Regions from separate parts of the Exiguobacterium sp. H66 genome, predicted to be linked through region 1. Evidence: riboswitches for the same ligand, from Rfam matches in the RefSeq annotation. Region 1 holds a riboswitch; the other holds the start of a gene.
What was found. Region 1 has a riboswitch for thiamine pyrophosphate ahead of thiD (bifunctional hydroxymethylpyrimidine kinase/phosphomethylpyrimidine kinase). Riboswitches for the same ligand answer to the same signal wherever they lie in the genome.
Positions count from the first base shown of each region.

Region 2: linked by a shared signal. The riboswitch ahead of KNP88_RS09970 (3-oxoacyl-ACP reductase) and the one ahead of thiD (bifunctional hydroxymethylpyrimidine kinase/phosphomethylpyrimidine kinase) in region 1 are both predicted to bind thiamine pyrophosphate.

Region 1 covers NZ_JACSMQ010000006.1:101,691-105,244, forward strand. Annotated here, with positions in the region: gene KNP88_RS11095 (murein hydrolase activator EnvC family protein) at 1-236, shown strand, start outside; gene KNP88_RS11100 (murein hydrolase activator EnvC family protein) at 441-1,715, shown strand; TPP riboswitch at 1,777-1,887, shown strand; gene thiD (bifunctional hydroxymethylpyrimidine kinase/phosphomethylpyrimidine kinase) at 2,004-2,813, shown strand; gene thiM (hydroxyethylthiazole kinase) at 2,794-3,554, shown strand, end outside; gene thiE (thiamine phosphate synthase) at 3,554-3,554, shown strand, end outside.
Region 2 covers NZ_JACSMQ010000005.1:120,231-123,784, reverse strand. Annotated here, with positions in the region: gene adhE (bifunctional acetaldehyde-CoA/alcohol dehydrogenase) at 1-1,750, shown strand, start outside; TPP riboswitch at 1,899-1,999, shown strand; gene KNP88_RS09970 (3-oxoacyl-ACP reductase) at 2,137-2,889, shown strand; gene KNP88_RS09965 (LLM class flavin-dependent oxidoreductase) at 2,927-3,554, shown strand, end outside.

The sequences.
Region 1 (3,554 bases):
ATCACATCATGATTGCTCACCAATTGAACGGAAAAACGTATACGACGGTTTACGCGCACATGAGTTCATTGAATGCGCGTGCAGGACAACGTGTCAGCCAGGGACAACAAATCGGTGCACTTGGTAGCACGGGTAACTCGACTGGACCACACCTACACTTCGAAATTCATGTCGGCGGTTATATCTACAGCGGAACAGGCCCTGCAAATAGTGTTAATCCTATGTCAATGTTATAAAATCGTAAAAGAACCTCTACATTGTAGGGGTTCTTTTTTTATACAGTTTGAATAATTAGTTGTTATATTACAAAATAACGTTTTCATTTGAAACGTAAATGAAATTTTTCTGAAACTATTACGGTGCTATAATCAATTTCAGATAGTTTTACTACGAAACATGACTTCAAAAATCGAATTCATACATAAGCGAGGAACTCACATATGCTAAAAAAGTTATTTTCTACCGTACTATTAGGGACGTTATTATTGACGAACACCCCAATCACTCAAGCGGCTACAATCAAAGAAAAGAAAGCAGATAATGCAGCTGAACAACGTAAACTAGAAAAATCAATCAAAAAACAAGAATCTAAAATTTCAAAAGAGCAACGTCAAATCAATGCGATTGATGCAGCAATCAATGAAAATATTTTTCGTGTCTCAGAAAAAAATAAACAGATTCGTCAGTTGAATGAACGAATTGAAGAGCTTGAGGCAGACATTATCCATTATGAAGAAATGTTAAAACGCCAGGAAGAGCTGTTAGGAGACCGCCTTCGTGTGCTTCAAGAAAATGATGGGAATTCTATTAAATGGGAAGAAGTCATTTTTGGTTCGAAAGATCTTGGCGATCTCTTTAGTCGTGTGATGGCAGGGAAAAAAATTGCTGAACAAGATGACAAGATGATTTCTGCTTACCTTGAAACGCAAAAAAAATTAGCGGATGCTAAAGCGACGCTCGTGGATAAAAAGGAAGAGCGAGTGAAAGAAAAAGAAGCCCTTTTGGTTCAAAAAAAGGAACTCAAACAGCAAATGAAAGCGCGTAGTGCAACCTTAAAAAAACTACGTCAAGGTAAAACAAAATTTATGACAAAACTTCTGAATGCGAAAGAACTTCAAGCGACATTAGAAGCGCAAGAACGTGCGATTGCGGCAGCAAAGGCAGCAGCTAAAGCAGCAGCGGAAAAGGCAGCAGCTGAAAAAGCGGCAGCGGAAAAGGCGGCGAAAGCGGCGGAAAAAAACAACGCCGGGACGTCTAAGAAGGTCGTAAGTGCTACGCCAGTCGCTAGTGTTCCGAGCGGTTCGGCGCAGTTCGTTCGCCCTGCGTCAGGAAGTGTTTCACAAGGATTCGGACCAGCGAGTGGTGCGAATGGGTATACTTTCCATAATGGTGTCGACTTTAGAGGGCCAGTCGGATCATCAATCGTCGCAGCAGCTTCAGGAACGGTCATCACAGCGGGAAGCGGTGGACCGTACGGAAATCACGTGATGATTTCACATTTCTTGAATGGGAAAGTGTATACAACAGTTTACGCGCACATGAATTCATTATCAGTTCATGCTGGACAAACGGTCTCGCAAGGACAACAAATCGGTACGCTCGGAAATACGGGAAACTCGACGGGCGCACATCTTCATTTTGAATTGCATATTGGTGGTTACCAATACAGTGCGACAGGACCAGCTAATACAGTTAATCCATTAGCATACTTATAAAAACGAGCTTCGGCTCGTTTTTTTTATGACGCTATGCTACAGTGAAAGGGAAATTTAAATCATGAGCAACTAGGGGAGCTGGAGGAATCTGGCTGAGAGGAAAACCATTCTGTTTTCGACCCTATCACCTGATCTGGATAATACCAGCGTAGGAAAGTTGAGATTGAAGACATGAATAAGTGACCACACTCGTTGGTTTTTCATGGCGTCGTCTGCTTTTTTACAGCGGACGGCGCTTTTTTTCGTTCCGCTTTCTCCTTGTGCTCTCATAGAAAGTGAGGTCTATCGATGAAACATGTACTGACGATTGCTGGATCAGACTCTAGTGGTGGAGCTGGAATTCAAGCCGACCTAAAAACTTTTTCTGCTCTTGGGGTTTACGGTATGAGTGTAATTACTGCTATCACAGCGCAAAATACGTTAGGCGTACAAGCAGTTGAAGATGTATCACCAACGCTTGTCGAAGCCCAGTTGAACTCGATTTTTAGCGATATTCGTGTAGATGCCGTTAAAATTGGGATGGTCTCGAATGAAAAAACGATTCAAGTTATTGCCAAATGTTTGAAACATTATCAGGGACCAGTCGTCTTAGACCCCGTGATGGTCGCAAAAGGGGGGCATGCCCTGTTAAGGAAATATGCTGAACAAGCATTAATGGAGCACTTGATGCCGCTTGCAACCTTGACGACCCCGAATATTCCGGAAATGGAACGCATGTTAGGGCAAGCGATTTCGACAGTTGATGAAATGAAGCTGGCGACGACGGAATTCGCACAAAAACGAGACATCGCTATCCTGTTAAAAGGCGGTCATCTCGAAAGTACGGATGCCTCGGATATTTTATACACGGAAGGGATGCATCATCTGTTTCAGGAGGCACGATTAAAACGCCAGCATACACATGGTACAGGATGTACATTATCTTCCGCGATTGCGGCACGTCTTGCGCTGGGAGATTCCCTGAAGGATAGCGTGATTTATGCTAAACGGTACGTAACTGAAGCAATCCGGCATGGATTTGCCTTAGGGAACGGAATCGGACCGACACATCACTTTTATGACATTTGGAGGGAAACGGATGCTTACAACCATTCATGATAAAAAACCATTAATTCATCATTTAACGAATGCGGTCACGATTAATGAGTGTGCCAATATGACCCTTGCGCTCGGGGGTTCACCTGTCATGGCGGAAGATATCCTAGAAGTCGAGGAAATGGTTGGACATGCAGATGCTGTCGTTATCAATATCGGGACATTGAACGCAGCTTCACGAGCGTCGCAATTGTTGGCAGGTCAAACGGCCAACCGATTGAAGAAACCGATTATTTTAGATCCAGTCGGAATGGGGGCGACGACACTTCGGACACAATTCACGAAAGAGTTACTCGAAGCAATTCATTTTACGGTCATTAAGGGGAACGTCTCTGAAATCAAGACGCTCATCGGTCAAGTCGGACGTTCAAAAGGAGTCGATGTCGCTTCAGGAGAGACATTAGATTTTCAAGTCGTCCATGAGTTTGCTGGACGGCTCGGGACGACTCTCGTCGTAACGGGACCGGTTGATTTCATTACAGACGGCAAGCGTCAAGTAAAACTAACCGTAGGAACGCCACGACTCGGACACATTACAGGGACAGGCTGTATGACGGCATCGCTCATCGGGACCCTACTTGGAGCAGGGTATGATGCATTCGAAGCAGCGACCTATGGGACGTATTTAATGGGAAAAGCGGGTGAAGTCGCAGATGAAGCAGCGGGACTCGGTGATTTCCGGATGGGGTTGTTCAACGCAATCAGCTTAACTACAGAAGAAAGTTTGAAAGGGGTATTGACCAG
Region 2 (3,554 bases), on a different contig from region 1:
CTGTACAGTAGATGAGAAAAAACGTCTCGAAGCGCTCGTCATCAAAACCGATACATGTGCCGTCAATGCCGACATCGTCGGGAAACCAGCAACCTGGATCGCAGCAAAAGCCGGCATCGATGTCCCGAGCAACACCGTCATGCTCGTCGCGGAACTTGAAAAAGTCGGCTCAGAAGAACCCCTCTCACACGAAAAACTAAGCCCTGTCCTTGGTGCGTATAGCGTCCAGTCAACGGAAGATGCGTTCCATGTCGCCGAACGGATGCTTGAAATCGGTGGCCTCGGTCATACGGCAGTCATCCACACGACGAATGACGACTTGATGACGGCATTCGGAATGCGGATGAAAGCCTGCCGGATTCTCGTCAACAGCCCGTCAGCACACGGTGGGATTGGTGATCTGTATAACGAATTGACACCATCACTGACACTCGGTTGCGGCTCTTACGGGAAAAACTCCGTCTCTGAAAACGTAACGGCGAAACATCTACTCAATGTCAAGAAGGTGGCGAGACGACGCGTGAACATGCAGTGGTTCAAAGTACCGGAAAAGATTTTCTTTGAAAAAAATTCAGTCCAATACTTGAAATCGATTCAAGATGTCTCACGTGCGTTGATCGTCACCGATCAAGCGATGGTCGAGTTCGGCTACGCGGATAAAGTCATCCGCAACTTACCGGCAGGCGTCAGCTACCGGATCTTCGACCAAGTCGAACCGGATCCATCGGTTGCAACGGTTCAGACAGGAGCGCAAGCGATGCGCGACTTCAAACCGGACTTGATCATCGCCCTCGGTGGCGGATCAGCGATGGATGCAGCGAAAGGCATGTGGCTCTTCTACGAGCAACCGAACGAAACGTTCTCGAACTTACGTCAAAAGTTCCTCGATATCCGGAAACGGGCCTATAAATTCCCGGCGCTCGGTAACAAAGCGAAGTTCGTCGCCATTCCGACGACGTCCGGAACAGGATCTGAAGTCACACCGTTTACCGTCATCACGGATAAAGAGAAAAACGTCAAGTATCCGATTGCTGACTATGCGTTAACACCAGATGTCGCGATCATCGATCCGGAATTCGTCATGACGGTCCCGGCATCAATCACGGCGGACACCGGAATGGACGTCCTGACACATGCGACAGAAGCCTTCGTCTCCGTCCTCGCGAACGACTATACGGATGGACTGGCGCTAAAAGCGATCAAGATGATCTTCGACTACTTGCCACGCGCTTATGCGAATGGTGACGATGCCGAAGCACGCGAAAAAGTTCACAATGCGTCAACGATGGCCGGAATGGCGTTTGCCAATGCCTTCCTCGGGATTAACCATTCGATCGCACACAAAATCGGTGGGGAGTTCCACACGCCACACGGTCGGACGAATGCAATTCTGATGCCACACGTCATCCGTTACAATGCAGCGAAACCGACGAAACTTGCTTCGTTCCCGAAATATGAATCATTCATCGCTGATGAACGGTACGCAGAAATCGCACGTTATCTCGGACTACCGGCAGCGACGACGGAACAAGGTGTCGAATCACTAATCCAAGCGATCACAGAACTCGGACAACAGTTGAACATCAAAATGTCGTTCAAAGCCCAAGGCATCAAAAAAGCCGACTTTGAAGCAAAACTCGATAAGATGGCAGTCGATGCATTCGAGGATCAATGTACGACAGCGAATCCGAAAATGCCGCTCGTGACGGAACTTCGGAACATCATGGAACTTGCCTACGAAGGCGTATAACAGAGAAATAAATCATGGCAATCAAAAGAGCCTTGCTTCCGGTCGACGGAGGCAAGGCTTTCGTTCGTAATCGAAAGAGACACCGACAAAACTGTCCTGTCATTATTGACAGATATTTCTAAGACCGCTAAAGTGAAGGTAACTTGAATAGAATCACTAGGGGTGTTACTAAACTGAGATGAGTAGATACTCAAACCCTTTGAACCTGAACTAGTTCGTACTAGCGTAGGGAAGTGTAGACTCTAATAAACAAGCGAAGACCAGTCTGTCGGTTTTTTGTTATGTGATTATTTAGACGTGCGCAACTTTCCTTTTGGAGAGTTGCGCTTTTTTTGTTTACGACTTCGCTATTTAAGTTGCAAAAGACGATGAAGGAGTGGAAGACAGTGAACAGAACAGTGTTAGTGACGGGAAGCAGTCGGGGACTTGGCGCGACGATTGCAAGAGTATTGGTGAACAACGGGTTTAAAGTTGTGATTAATTATTATAAGAGCAAGGATGCGGCAGAGGACCTCGTAAATGAGCTCGGTGCAGAACATGCCATTGCCCTGTATGCGGATGTCACGAAGCGACAAGACGTCGAGACATTGATGCAGTTAGCGACAGCTCATTACGGACAAATCGATGTCGTAATCAATAATGCCTTAGTCGATTTTAAGTTCGATCCACGCGCTCAAAAATCATTCATCGATTTGGAATGGGAAGATTATCAAAAACAGTTGGATGGCACGTTGAAAGCAGCGTTCCACGTCGTGCAAAGTGTCCTGCCGCAGTTCATTGAACGAAATAGCGGCACCATCATCAGCATCGGCACGAATCTGTATCAAAACCCGGTAGTTCCTTATCACGAATATACGACGGCAAAAGCAGGGTTGATCGGCTTTACGCGTAATCTTGCATCAGAGCTAGGACAGTACGGCATAAACGTGAATGTCGTCTCCGGCGGCTTGTTGAAAGTGACGGATGCCAGCGCTGTGACGACTGCTGAAGTATTCGAATTGATTGCCCAATCAACTCCGTTAAAAAGAGTGACGACGCCGGAAGAGGTGGCGCAATTGGTCGCCTTTTTAGCGTCAGAAGCCGCCTCTGGCATTACCGGTCAAAATCTAACCGTAGATGGCGGATTGACGATGAACTGATGTCAGCGCTCAGGAGAAAGGAGTCAGGGACCTAAAGATGACGAAAACAAAGCAGTTAAACATCGGTGTTTTATTGTACGGCTGTGGCCATCATCAAGCGGCATGGTTAATGCCGGATTCTGCGATTGAAGAAATCGGGGAAAGCGGTTATTATCAGCGATTGGCTCAACTAGCGGAAGCGGGTTGCCTGGATGCTGTATTTTTTGCTGACAATCAATCTTTTCCTGCTGCAAATGCAACTGAACTACCGGCCTTTTGGCTCGATCCTGTAATCAATTTAACCGCTATTTCTCAAGTAACCCGTCATATCGGGTTAGTTTCAACGATATCGAGTACGTTTTCAAATCCGTATACAGCGGCGAGACAACTGTTAAGCCTTGATCACGTGACGAACGGGCGTGTCGGCTGGAACCTGGTTACGTCGATGACGGACTGGGAAGCGTTAAATCATAGTATGGATGCGCTCCCTGCAAGGGACGAACGGTATCAAAAGGCGGATGAATTTGCGTCTGTAATGGAAAAATTATTTTTATCCTGGGATCGAGCTGATTTCCTTTCGAGCCGGACGGACAACCGGTTGATTGATCCTGAAAAGATTCAACCGATCCATCATAGCGGGACATACTTCAACGTAAAAGGTCCTTCGTCTACACCGCGTAGTCCTC